4 regions of the Streptomyces sp. NPDC087844 genome follow, and region 4 is predicted to be linked to each of the others. Evidence: riboswitches for the same ligand, from Rfam matches in the RefSeq annotation. Region 4 holds a riboswitch; each other region holds the start of a gene.
The links. Region 4 has a riboswitch for cyclic di-AMP ahead of ACIOKD_RS29445 (M23 family metallopeptidase). Riboswitches for the same ligand answer to the same signal wherever they lie in the genome.

Region 1 (3,201 bases), on a different contig from region 4:
TGGGGTGGTCGAGGTGCCGGACGACGTCCGGTTCCCGTCGAGTCGCTGGGGGATTCGATCCGTATTCTCTGATCATGGCCCCACCGATTGCATATTCACTCATCGCCACTGACCTGGACGGGACGCTGCTGCGCGGCGACGACACCTTCTCGGACCGGTCGCGCGCGGCGCTGGCGATGGCGGTCGGGGCAGGCGCCCGACACCTCGTGGTGACGGGGCGCCCCGCCCCGCGCGTACGGCCGCTGCTGGACGAACTCGGCAGCCAGGGTCTCGCGGTGTGCGGACAGGGCGCGCAGTTGTACGACGCCGGCGCGGACCGCATGGTGTGGTCCGTCACGCTCGAACGAGAGCTGGCCGAGGTGGCTCTCGGCAAGATCGAGGCGGAGGTCGGCGAGGTGTACGCGGCCGTCGACCAGGACGGGGTCGACGGTCTCACGCTCATCGAGCCGGGTTACGAGATGCCCCACCCGACGCTTCCGGCGGTACGGGTGCTGCGGCGCGACGACCTCTGGAATCAGCCCATCAGCAAGGTGCTGCTGCGTCATCCCCTGCTCTCCGACGACGAGTTGGCGTCCGCCGCCCGTGGAGCGGTCGGTTCCCTCGCCACCGTGACGATGTCAGGGCCCGGCACCGTCGAACTCCAGCCATGCGGCATCACGAAGGCGACGGGCCTCGCGCTCGCCGCCGCCCGGCTGGGCCTCACGTCGGCGCAGACCATCGCCTTCGGAGACATGCCGAACGACATCCCCATGTTCGACTGGGCCGCGCGCGGGGTCGCGATGGCCAACGCGCATCCCGAACTCAAGTCCGTGGCCGACGAGATCACTCTCTCGAACGAGGACGACGGTATCGCGGTGGTCCTGGAGCGCATGTTCCCCACCGACCGGACCGACCGGACCGACCGGACCGACCGGACCGACCGGACCGACCGGACCGACCGGGGGACGGGCCCCCGGGTCGGCCGACGGGTCGGTCAGTAGGCGCCGAAGACGTTGTCGATCGAGCCGTAGCGCGCGGCGGCGTAGTTGCACGCCGCCGTGATGTTGGCGACCGGGTCGAACGGGTCCAGCGACGTACCGGTCACGTGGTACGCCGAGAAGGTCGGGTCGATGACCTGCAGAAGCCCCTTCGACGGCGTACCGGCGACCGCGTTGGAGTCCCAGTTGTTCATGGCCTGCGGATTGCCCGACGACTCGCGGATGATGTTGCGGTAGATGCCGTCGTAGGTGCCCGGTATGCCCTGCTGGGCCATGACGTCCAGGGACTGCTTGATCCAGCCGTCGAGGTCGTCCGTGTAGGTCGTCGCGGAGGCCGGGGTGACGGCGGAGGCCGTGGACGCCTTGGACGTCGTGGCTGCCTTGGCGGTCTTGGCGGTCTTGGCCGAGGTCTGGCCGTTCTTCGTGCCCACGGTGAGCTTGAGGCCCGGCCGGATGACCGCCGGGTCGTCGCCGATGACCGCGCGGTTGGCCTTGTAGAGCTTCTTCCAGTCGCCCGTGGTGTGCGACTTGGCGATCTTGGTCAGGGTGTCGCCCTCGACCACCTTGTAGGTGACCAGCGAGACCTGCGGGACCGCGTTCGGGGCGGCCTGGGCGCCGGTGGCCCCCACGAGGGGGAGCGCGAGTGCGGCTCCGCCCGTCCCGGCGGCGACGATGCCACGGGTGAGGGCGCTGTTTCTGGGGCGGCGGTGCTTGCCTCGTGCGGGCATGGCGAATTCCTCTCCGGCGCCTGCGAGGTGAGCTGTCGGGTTCGGGCGGGAGATGCCCGGCCGCGTGGTGGGCGCGACTTGACCCCTAGCCGTTCCGATATCCGGACCGGCGGCTTACCTGGGTCCCCCGCTCCTGCCGTACGCGAGTGAATGGGTGACTGGGATTTCCGGGCGGCGGCAGGATTAGGCGTTCCGTCCGGAGTGACGTGAACGTATGCGAGAGCACATGTTGTGAACAAGCCCCGAATTCGCACAGCGACGGCCATGAACTGCCTTGTCGGACGAATATCGCTTGATCAAAACGGAAGGCAAAGTTCAACTTGGCTTCTGTAAAGGGAAATCGACCGGCTCGACAAAACGATCACTTCGGGTGGGCGTGACCCAATTCACTGGCACCGGTGCCCGATGTCCATAAAAAAGGTGATACGCAGCGTTCTGCGAGTGCCGCCATGTCGGATGCCGGGTAGCCGGATACCGGATGCCGGGTACCGGTCGCCGTGGGTGGTTGCAGGAGTACGCGAACCCGTCCCGACTCATCCCGCCGTGCGCGGAATGCGTTTCTCCCAGGTGCGGTGGAACACCACTTCGTCGCCGTCCTTGCAGATCACTTCGTTCGCCGTGATGAAGTCCGTCTCGTCGCAACTGATTTCGGAGCGCGTCTCGACGCTCGCGTCCCACGGCATGTCCGGCCGGTGCAGCCGGACGGACCAGTCGGACCGCGTGCGTGCCGACAACGGGTCGGACTCATTGATCGTGTACGTCTCCAACGCGTCCTCGGTGAATTCGAGGCCGTCCGGATAGACGCGGGTGCCGCCGTACCGCGGATCGACTTCCAGGCGCCATTCACCCTTGGCCACATCGCGGACCACGAGGCGTTCTGGGCGCGGCTCGTCCAGTGTGGCGGGGAAGTTCACGCCCAGCGGAGCCGACTGTTCCGGTTCCTCGAACACGATGGAGGGGTCCGACTCCTGTGCGCGGAGCGGGAGTTCCAGCGCGCTCCCCGACGGAGTGAGGGTGAAGCCCGCCTCCGAGCCAGGCTGGGGCCAGATCCACGGCCAGTACGCGGAGGAGACCGCGAGCCGGATGCGATGGCCCGGAGGGAAGGCGTGGCCGATGCCGTTCAGCTCGAAAAGCACCTCCTCCGTAGAGCCCGGTTTCCAGAGAACCACCTGGTCACGACCGTGACGGGCTGTCAGGTTCAGGACGCCTCGGGTGACCAGGGTCGAGGAGCCGTCGGGGGCCACGTCGCACAGACGGGCCACTACTTGTCCACGCATCACCGGCGAGGTGAGCCTCAGGCGCACGCGCGGGCGGCCCAGTACCCAGGTCTCTTCCTGGACGTCGAACTCGAAGCACACCGACCGCGCGTCCTCCTCCCGCTGGTCCGGCGGCAGGTCCGCCTCGTTGCCGAAGGGGAAGAAGCGGCCGGCGTCCAGCCCGGTGTGCTGGGGGGAGCGCACCACCACAGGAGCACCCTGGAGCGCGTACGGGACGTG
Region 2 (3,201 bases), on a different contig from region 4:
CCGAGCTGGAGCGCTGCGGCGCCACGCTCGACGCCCACGCGGACCACCCCGGCGTACGGCTCAGCCTCGAAGTCCCCGTCTCCCGCCTGCCCAAGGCGCTCGGCCTGCTCGCCGACGCCCTCAGGGCACCCGCCTTCGAGGACGGCGAGATCGAGCGGCTGGTGCGCAACCGGCTCGACGAGATCCCGCACGAGAGCGCCAACCCGGCCCGGCGGGCCGCCAAGGAGCTGTCCCGGCAGCTCTTCCCGGCGGACTTGCGGATGTCGCGTCCGCGCCAGGGCACCGAGGAGACGGTCACCGCGATCGACTCGGCGGCCGTCCGCGCCTTCTACGAGAAGCACGTGCGCCCCGCCACGGCCACCGCGGTCGTCGTCGGCGACCTCACGGACGTCGACCTCGACGCGCTGCTCGGGGACACGCTCGGTGCCTGGACCGGATCGCAGGCCCAGGCGCGCCCCGTGCCCTCGGTGACCGCCGACGACACCGGCCGCGTGATCATCGTCGACCGGCCCGGAGCCGTCCAGACGCAGCTGCTCATCGGCCGCGTCGGCGCGGACCGGCACGACCGCGTGTGGCCCGCCCAGGTGCTCGGCACGTACTGCCTCGGTGGCACCCTCACCTCGCGCCTGGACCGTGTCCTGCGCGAGGAGAAGGGATACACCTACGGTGTGCGGGCGTTCGGCCAGGTGCTGCGCTCCGCTCCGGACGGGACGGGCGTCTCGATGCTCGCCATCAGCGGCTCCGTGGACACCCCGAACACCGGCCCGGCGCTCGACGACCTGTGGAAGGTGCTGCGCACCCTCGCAGCCGAGGGCCTGACGGACGCCGAGCGCGATGTCGCCGTGCAGAACCTGGTGGGTGTGGCGCCCCTGAAGTACGAGACCGCGGGCGCCGTCGCGGGCACGCTCGCCGACCAGGTCGAACAGCATCTGCCGGACGACTTCCAGGCGACGCTGTACAAGCAGCTCGCCGCGACCGGCACCGTGGAGGCCACCGCGGCAGCCGTGAACGCGTTCCCGGTGGACCGTCTGGTGACCGTCCTCGTCGGTGACGCGGCGCAGATCGAGGAGCCCGTCAGGGCCCTCGGCGTCGGCGAAGTCAGCGTCGTGCGAGCCGAGTAGGGATCGGTGACCGGGCAGGGCCTGAGATCGAGCAGGACCTGTCACGGCCGGGGCCCGGGTGGCTGGACGAGTCACCCGGGCCCTTTCCTGTCCTTCTACGCCCACGGTGTGTCCGTATTGCAGGGAAGTTGCCTGTCTGCCCTGTGGCGTGCGCTACAAAAATGGTGATCCGTTTGTCTATTGAAAGAGGCGCCGCTTAGCGTCGGTCCGGCTGTTCGTCAGGCACTGCGCCGCGTCCGCGGCACCGGACAGTCATCGCCGAGTCCCCGTACGGCGCGAGCCAGGGGAGCCGGGGACCCATGTCCCTGGGGTGAATCGGACGCCCTTCCCGAAGGGGGTCCGTAGGAGACCTTCCTGCTCCGAACCCGTCAGCTAACCCGGTAGGCGAGAAGGAAGGAAAGGACCAGCCACTTCATGGCGTTCACCCGCGCCACAGGGAAGCACCGTCTTCCCAGCCGCATGACGCGCACCACCCGCAGGACCGTCGGCGTCGCCGCCCTGGCCACCACCGGTGTCGTGGGCACGCTGGCCGCCCCGGCGTTCGCCGCCGAGAGCGAGATCGAGCAGACAGGTCCCCTCAAGGCCGTCACCATGGACGACCTGGTCGCCCACGAGATCGACGCGCAGGCCGCCGCCCAGCGCCAGGCCGCCGAGCAGGCCGCCGCCCGCGAGAAGGCCGAGGCCGCCGCTGAGAAGCGTGCGGCGGAAGCCGCGGCCAAGGCCAAGGCGAAGGCCGAGGAGGAGCGCGAGGCCAAGGTCCGTGCGGCCCGCGAGGCCGAGCGCAAGCGCCTCAACGCCTACACCGCGCCGATCACCGGCTCGTACGTCTCCACCTCCTACCAGGCCGGTGGCGGCGTCTGGTCCTCCGGCAGCCACACCGGCATCGACTTCCACGCCGCCAGTGGTACCGCCGTGCACGCGGTGGGCTCCGGCACCGTCGTGGAGGCAGGCTGGGGCGGCTCCTACGGCAACCAGGTCGTCATCAAGATGGTTGACGGCACGTACACCCAGTACGGGCATCTCTCGTCCATCGGTGTCTCGGTCGGCCAGACGGTCACTCCGGGACAGCAGATAGCCCTCTCCGGGGCGACCGGCAACGTCACGGGGGCGCACCTGCACTTCGAGGCGCGGACGACCGCGGAGTACGGATCCGACATGGACCCCGTCGCGTACCTTCGCGGGCACGGCGTGAACGTCTGACCGCACGGCACCCCGCACCGCACCGCACTGCCGCACGGCACCGCACTGCCGCACGGCAGCCTCCGTCGAAGGCCCCGGCCCCGGCTCACCGAGCCGGGGCCTTCGCGCCTTCGGACGGCTTCCGGTCACTTTCGCACCGGACGACTGCCTGTTCACAAGCGCGGTGTGTCCAAAAAATATCCATGGATTCCCGGCTGCCTTCGGAATTTCCCGTTCTCTGCAATAGAGTCACCGAACAAGCGTCAATCGACCGCGTTTCGCGGGGATTAAGGCGGAGGTCCGGTCATGCGTATTCCCGCGCGCTCGGTATGCACGGCGATCCGGGACGACATCGTCGCGGGTGTCTACGAGCGCGGCAGCCGGCTCACCGAAGAACTGCTCGCGCGCCGCTACGGCGTCTCGCGGGTTCCCGTGCGCGAGGCGCTGCGCACCCTGGAGGCGGAGGGCTTCGTGGTCACCCGTCGGCACGCGGGCGCGTGCGTCGCGGAACCCACGGAGCAGGAGGCCGCCGACCTCCTGGAGATGCGCGTGCTGCTGGAGCCACTGGGCGCCGCCCGTGCCGCCCAGCGGCGCACCGAGGCCCATCTCAAGGTGCTGCGCGGCCTGGTCAGGCTCGGTCAGGAGCGGGCGAGGCGGGGCAACAGCGAGGATCTGCGCTCGCTCGGCGGCTGGTTCCACGAGACGCTCGCGCAGTCCTCGGGCAGCCCGGCGCTGACCTCGACGCTCGGCCAGCTGCGGCACAAGATCGCCTGGATGTACTCGGTCGAGGCGTCCGCGCACCCCGCCGAGTCCTGGACCGAGCACGGGGCCATCGTGGACGCGGTGGCCCGCGGTGACAGCGACCGGGCGAGGACGATCACGGCGCTGCACACGGAGCGGG
Region 3 (3,201 bases), on a different contig from region 4:
TCACGGAGCTCGACTGCTTCGAAGGCACCGGTGGAGGCGCCGGACGGAACGGCGGCACGACCCGTGCTGCCGTCGTCGAGGCCGACCTCGACCTCGACCGTGGGGTTGCCTCGGGAGTCCAGGATTTCCCGGGCTACGACGACGTCGATGGACGGCACGAGCATCTCCTTCTGGGATGTGACACAAGCTGTGCCGGGCCGGAGGCCCGGTTGCGCGCAGGCCGTGGTGGCCCCGCGGGATGAGCCTAACCGGCTGCCGGGGATCGGCCAGCCCTCGACCGCCTCCTGGACAGAACCGAGAGGAAATTGTTTCCGAACGGAACAAAGACGCGGGCGGAGGCAGGGGCGGAGGCACTCACAGAAAAGCCCCGCCCCGGTGCGTACGGGGGAACACGCACCGGAGCGGGGAGCCCGTGGGGGACGGGGGTGGCCCTCACGAGGCCTCCACTATGAAGGACACGGATGTGAGAGCGCTGTGGTTCAGCGGCGATTCGGATGTGGGCCGGACTTCCGGTCGAGGCCGAGCGGCCAGTGCCTCGACCGGACATCCGGCGCCACCGTCAGCCGGGGTTCAGCTGAGGTGCAGCTGCTGGCCCGGGAAGATGAAGTCGGCGTCGTCGACGATGTCGTCGTTCAGCTTGTACAGCTTCGCCCAGCCGCCCTTGACGTTCTTCTTGTCGGCGATCCCGCTGAGGGTGTCGCCCTTGACGACCTTGTACTCGCCGTCGCCCTTCTCGACCTTCTTGCCGGTCGGGGTCTCGACGGTCTTCTTCGCGGCCGGACGGTCCTGGGAACGCGAGGCGCGCTCCTCGGAGGACTGCGAGTTCTGCTGCTGCGGCTGCGAGGTGCCCTGGTTGGAGCTGTCGGAGCCCGAGGGGGCGGTGGAGCCACCGGTCGAGGCGCCGGACAGGCCCACGCCGCAGCTCGGCCAGGCACCCTTGCCCTGGCTCGCGAGGACCTTCTCGGCGACGGCTATCTGCTGGGACTTGGACGCCTGGTCGGCGGTGGAGGCGTACGAACTGCCGCCGTACGCGGCCCAGGTGGAGGACGAGAACTGCAGGCCGCCGTAGTAGCCGTTCCCGGTGTTGATCGACCAGTTGCCGCCGGACTCGCACTGGGCGACGGTGTCCCACTCGGAGGCAGTGGCGGCGGAGGCGCCCGTGGCGCCCATCAGCGGGACGGCGACGGCGGCGGTGGTGACACCGGCCAGCGTGGCGAGACGGGTAGTCCGGTTGGCAAGTGTCGGGCGACGGTGCTTGCCCTTGCTCGAAAGCAGCATGAAGTGATCCCCTCACCGACGCCTGCGAGGTGAGCTGTCGGGTTCGGGCCAAGTGAGTTGCCCGGCCGCGCGACACTGCTGTCACACGGCTTAACCCCAAGCCGTACCCGGTCTCGACGACCGGTTCCGGCACTTACCTTGGGTCCCCCGCTCCTGCCTACGGCGCTTTACGCGACGACTGTTCCCGTACGGCCGTTGGCAGGATTCGGCGTGCGACCGTCGGGGCTCACCAATGGCGAGCGGTCACGACCGTAGACACGGGCCGCGCCGAATTTCAAAGACGATCAGGGGTGTTGAGATCCATGTCTCAATTCGCCAAATCGGACATTCAGCGCGAACTACCGCTGGTTTTCGCCCGATTCGGCGCCTTGATCACTACTTGCTCGATGCCGCTCAGCCGTCGACCGTGATGCGCTGACCGGGGATGATGAAGTCCGGGTCGGCGCCGATGCTGTCCTTGTTCGCGGCATAGAGCTCGCTCCACCCGCCGTCGACACCAAGGGAGTCGGCGATGCTGGAGAGACTGTCCCCGGAACGGACCGCGTACGAGCCTTCGTCGGCGAGGACGCGTGAGGTGCTGTCGATGCGCGAGGCGTGCCGGCCGGCGTAGTCGTCAGCGCGGGGGGCCATGTCGACCTCTTCGGCGCTGCCACCCCGATGACGGCCGGAGTTGTCCGCGGCCGCGTCGGCCGAAGCGTCGTCATTCTGGGACGACTTGTCCGAGTCGTCACTCTTCGCCTTGGTGTCCGCGGACGAGCTGTCCGTTCTCTGTGACTCCGAGGCGGAGTCGTCGGAGGACTTCGCATCGGAGTCCGTCGAGGAGTCGGACTTCGCGCCGTCGCTCCCCTTTGTCGCGTCCGCGTCGGCCGACGGGCTCGGAGAGTCCTCGGCGAGGCCCGTGTCGACGTCGGCGGAGTCGGAGTCCTGCGTCAGACCGGCGACGAGACCACAGGTCACCCAGGCGCTCGTCCCCTGGTCCGCGAGGATCTTCTCGGCGACGGCTATCTGCTGCGAACGGCTGGCCTGGTCGGCGCTCGGCGCGTAGTCGAGGCCACCGTGTTCCTCCCAGGTCTCCTGGTTCATCTGGAGGCCGCCGTAGAGCCCGTTGCCGGTGTCGGCGCTCCATGAGCCACCGCTCTCACACTCGGCGACCGCGTCCCAGGTCGTGCCGCTGGCGGCACTCGCGCCGCTCGCACCGAGCAGGGGGATCGCGATGGCCGATCCGGCCACGCCGGCGGCGACGAGGAGCGCCGGGGCCTGGCGGGGGCGACGATGGCGGCCGTTCCCGGAGAGCATGCGGTTGCCTTTCGCGTGACAGCAAGGAGTACGCACGGGGCACGGCGGAAAGCCGTGCTCGTGACTGCTGCGACGGGCGGACCTGCCGCATTGATGGGTGAACGTAGTGGCACTCGAACTCTTGTCACAAGTCGATGCAGCGCAGATAACGTGAAGATCACAGAGTTGACGGAGTCTCACCTTCCGTTGCCTTCGGTGCTACAGCCGCAGAACTTCCGTCAAGACTTCGCGACCGGGGTGAACTCCACCGGAAGCGTGCGCAACCCACGCATGATGAGCCCGCCACGCCACCTCAAATCCGCCGAATCTCCCGCGAGTCGCAGGTCGGGCAGGCGGGTCAGCAGCGTCGCCAGCGCGGTCCGGCCCTCCAGCCGGGCGAGGGGCGCGCCGAGGCAGTAGTGGATTCCGTGCCCGTAACCGAGGTGTTGGTTGTCACTGCGGGAGAGGTCGAGCGTGTCCGGGTCCTCGAACCGGCCGGGATCACGGTCGGCCGCCGCGAGCACGACGAGTACGGGGTCACCGGCGGCGATGTCCTGACCGCCGACGCTGAGCGGTTCGGTGGCGAACCGCCAGGTGGCCAGCTCCACGGGCCCGTCGTAACGGAGCAGTTCCTCCACGCCGGTCGCG
Region 4 (3,201 bases):
CTTCGCGGTCTACGCGGCCTTCATGGTCCCGTCCTTCGGGCTGCTCACCTGGCTGGCCGTCTGGACGCGCCAGCGCGAACTGGGCACGGTCCGTACGGAACTGCCCTCGTACGCCGTGGCCGGGTGGCTGGCCGCGCCCGAGCCGTTCGTCCTCGGCTCGATGAAGGCACGGCGGCTGGCCCGGGAGTACGCCACGCATCATGGCGGGCGGGACGCGGGGCGTGCGGTGGCGGAGTACGAGGCGTACGCGACGTCGCTGGCGTTTCTGCGGCACCGGGGGCGGCGGGGGCGTGCGGGTGCGGACTTCGCCGTGCGCGAGCGGGAGTTGTTGCACGAGCTGTGGGCGCGGCGGGAGCCGGCGCGCCCCGCGCTGGCGTACGCGGCGCGGGCGACGGCTCCGCCTCCGGCGCCGTGGCCTCTGCCGGGGTACGGGTATCCGCCTCCGTACCCCGTGTACAACCCGTACCGGTCCTGACGCCGTATCGCAGTTCCCCGCGCCCCTGAAGACACAGGACACCCGCCGCGACGCCGGCCGCCGAGATGTGGTTTACGGGTTGAGGCCCTTGCCGCGCAGCCAGGCCATCGGGTCGATCCCGGTGCCGCCGCCGGTGTGGACCTCCAGGTGGAGGTGCGCCCCGGTGACGTTGCCGGTGGCACCCACGCGCCCGATGACGTCGCCCGTGCTGACCTTCTGCCCGACACTGACGCCGATCGACGACTGGTGGGCGTACCAGAGCTCCGTACCGTCGTCGAGCGTGAGGACCGTGCGGTAGCCGTACGAGCCGTTCCAGCCCGCCTCGGTGATCGTGCCGCTGTGAACGGCCTTGATCGGGGTACCCGTGGGAGCGGCGAAGTCCAGACCCGTGTGCTGACCGGAGGACCACAGCGAGCCGGACTGCCCGAAGGTGGAGGTGATCGTGTACGAGGAGGTGGGCAGTGTGAACTGCTTGGCGAGCGCGGCGAAGCGCGCGGCCTCGGCCTTCGCCTTGGCCTCCTCCTCCTTCTTCTCCTTCGCGGCGGCGGCCTTGGCCTTCGCCGCGTCCTGCTCCTTGGCCGCGAGCGTGGCGGCCTTCTTCGCGGCAGCGGCCTCGGCGGCGGCCTGGGCCTCGCGGTCGACCTGGTCCTGCTGGAGTTCGGCCTGGAGCATGATGCGCGAGCGCAGGGCCTCGCCGGCGTCGGCGTTGCCCTCCTCGGCGTCGGCCTCGGTGAGGCCGGCGGCGGTGAGCGCCGTGCTGGAACCCTCCGGGGCCTCTTCGTCGTCGGAGATCAGCGAGCCGACGTTGGGCAGGTCGGGGATCGAGATCGACACCGGCGGCTTGCCGGTCTGCGCGGAGGCCATGCCGCCCGCGCCGACGGCGGCTATGACACCGACGCCCAGAACGGTGGAGCTGCGGGCGAGTCCCCCGCCACGCTGCTTGGAGACGCGGTGCCGGCCGCGGACGGGAGGAACGGTCTCCGCGCTCGGATTCCAGACCTCCCAGGTCTCGTCGTCCTTGCGGGCGCCGAAGGCGAAGGTGTCGGGCTTCTTCTCGCCCGAGGTCTCTCCCGTCACCTCGTCCGGTATGAACGACGGTGTGGGGGCAGGCCTGTTGAACGCCACGTGGGCGCGCTCCTTTCCTTCCTTCTCGCCTACCGGGTTAGCTGACGGGTTCGGAGCAGGAAGGTCTCCTACGCGCGTCAACCGCGGTGTTCACCACCACGAAAGACCCGCGATTCACCCCATGTAGGTGGTTCCCCGGTTCCCTTGCGGGATTCGGCGCGTGCGCACGGAGCCGTCTCTTGTGACGGCTGGGACACCGCGCTGCGTTATCGAACGTTAATAGACGCAGGCACCGGATTCCAAGCTGTTCTTGATGATCGTTACGGCTCCCGGCCTGGACTTAAACACTGTGAGCGGGGTAAATCGGGCGAGTTGCTCGCCATTCACAGGTACCGCTTTTGTTGATGGTGCGTCAGTTGCTATGCGCAGGGGCGTCGTTCGACTACTGCAGGTGATATAGGTCCGGAGCGGCGCCCAACACCCTCCCAGCCGTAGCCGTCAGCCCGTAGCCCTCAGCCCTCAGCCCCCAGCCCCCAGCCCTTACGGCCGTCGCACGGCGAGCAGCGCCATGTCGTCCGTGCCCCCGCCCCCGGCGTACCGGGCCACGTCGTCCACCAGCTCGGCGAGCAGCGCGTCGGGGCCGGCGAAGTCCCGCCCGGACAGCCATCGCACCGGATCGAAGAAGACGCCCCGCTCGTCCCGGGCCTCGGACAGCCCGTCCGTGTAGAAGAGCAGCATGGCGCCGCACGGCAGCTCCTCCTCCTGCGCGCGGTCGGGCCAGGCGCCCAGGTCGCCCATCCCGAGCGGCAGCGCGGGTTCCGCCGCGGCGAGCGTGTGTACGGTTCCGTCGCCGCGCAGCAGGAGCGGTCCGGGGTGGCCGCGGTTGACGAGTCGGACGCGCTGGGCGCCGTGCGGGATCTCGGCGAGCACGGCGGTGATGAAGCCCTCGAAGACCTCGACGCTGTCGCGCCGCACACCCTCACGCATCAGTGACCGCTCCAGCCGCTGGGCGACCGCCTCCAGGGTGGTCTCCTGTTCGGCGGCCTCCCGGAACGCACCGATGACGACGGCCACGGCGGCGACCGCGCCCATGCCCTTCCCTCTGACGTCGCCCACGACGAGCCGTACGCCGTGCGGGGTGTCCTGCACGGCGTAGAGGTCGCCCCCGATGAGCGCGTCGGTCTGCGCCGCCACGTATCTGACCGCGAGGTCGAGCCCGCCGGTCCGCGCGGCCGGTTCGGGCAGTACGGCCCGTTGGGTGGCCTCGGCGATCTCGTGGGCGGAGGCCAGGCGGGCGTTGCCCAGGCTCACGAGCCGGTTGATGACGACGGCGAGGCAGGCCACGACGGCCACGGTGGCGATCTCGGTGATCCCGCTCGCGTCGATGGCGAACCGCAGGCTCACGAGGACCATGGCCGCCGTCCCCGCGACGCCCGTCCACACGGTGGCGCCGCGCGACAGCAGGGGCGCGGCGACGAGCGAGGCGGCCGAGAGGAAGGGCGCGGCGGTGAAGTACCGCGGGGTGAGGAGGTCGTAGAGGACACCGGCGACGATCAGCAGCGCGGGCAGCACGCGGACGACCGCACGGGTGCGGGGGTACAGTCCGGTCCGCTTGTCCGGCGGCTCGACGGAACCCGGCGACCGCTGCTCGACCGCTCGTC

Region 1: it holds a riboswitch for cyclic di-AMP, as region 4 does, so the genes downstream of both, ACIOKD_RS16840 (transglycosylase SLT domain-containing protein) here and ACIOKD_RS29445 (M23 family metallopeptidase) in region 4, are expected to answer to the same signal.
Region 2: it holds a riboswitch for cyclic di-AMP, as region 4 does, so the genes downstream of both, ACIOKD_RS03250 (M23 family metallopeptidase) here and ACIOKD_RS29445 (M23 family metallopeptidase) in region 4, are expected to answer to the same signal.
Region 3: it holds a riboswitch for cyclic di-AMP, as region 4 does, so the genes downstream of both, ACIOKD_RS03965 (transglycosylase family protein) here and ACIOKD_RS29445 (M23 family metallopeptidase) in region 4, are expected to answer to the same signal.

What each region holds. Positions count from the first base shown of each region.
Region 1 is NZ_JBIUVD010000007.1:200,460-203,660, reverse strand. Features, by position in the region: gene ACIOKD_RS16845 (HAD family hydrolase) at 75-980, shown strand; gene ACIOKD_RS16840 (transglycosylase SLT domain-containing protein) at 974-1,705, opposite strand; cyclic di-AMP (ydaO/yuaA leader) riboswitch at 1,710-1,872, opposite strand; gene ACIOKD_RS16835 (CocE/NonD family hydrolase) at 2,239-3,201, opposite strand, start outside.
Region 2 is NZ_JBIUVD010000001.1:809,333-812,533, reverse strand. Features, by position in the region: gene ACIOKD_RS03255 (M16 family metallopeptidase) at 1-1,121, shown strand, start outside; cyclic di-AMP (ydaO/yuaA leader) riboswitch at 1,368-1,523, shown strand; gene ACIOKD_RS03250 (M23 family metallopeptidase) at 1,536-2,321, shown strand; gene ACIOKD_RS03245 (GntR family transcriptional regulator) at 2,607-3,201, shown strand, end outside.
Region 3 is NZ_JBIUVD010000002.1:65,784-68,984, reverse strand. Features, by position in the region: gene eno (phosphopyruvate hydratase) at 1-164, opposite strand, end outside; gene ACIOKD_RS03965 (transglycosylase family protein) at 571-1,278, opposite strand; cyclic di-AMP (ydaO/yuaA leader) riboswitch at 1,283-1,453, opposite strand; gene ACIOKD_RS03960 (transglycosylase family protein) at 1,672-2,574, opposite strand; gene ACIOKD_RS03955 (cytochrome P450) at 2,793-3,201, opposite strand, start outside.
Region 4 is NZ_JBIUVD010000017.1:191,645-194,845, reverse strand. Features, by position in the region: gene ACIOKD_RS29450 (PrsW family intramembrane metalloprotease) at 1-475, shown strand, start outside; gene ACIOKD_RS29445 (M23 family metallopeptidase) at 548-1,600, opposite strand; cyclic di-AMP (ydaO/yuaA leader) riboswitch at 1,612-1,769, opposite strand; gene ACIOKD_RS29440 (PP2C family protein-serine/threonine phosphatase) at 2,081-3,201, opposite strand, start outside.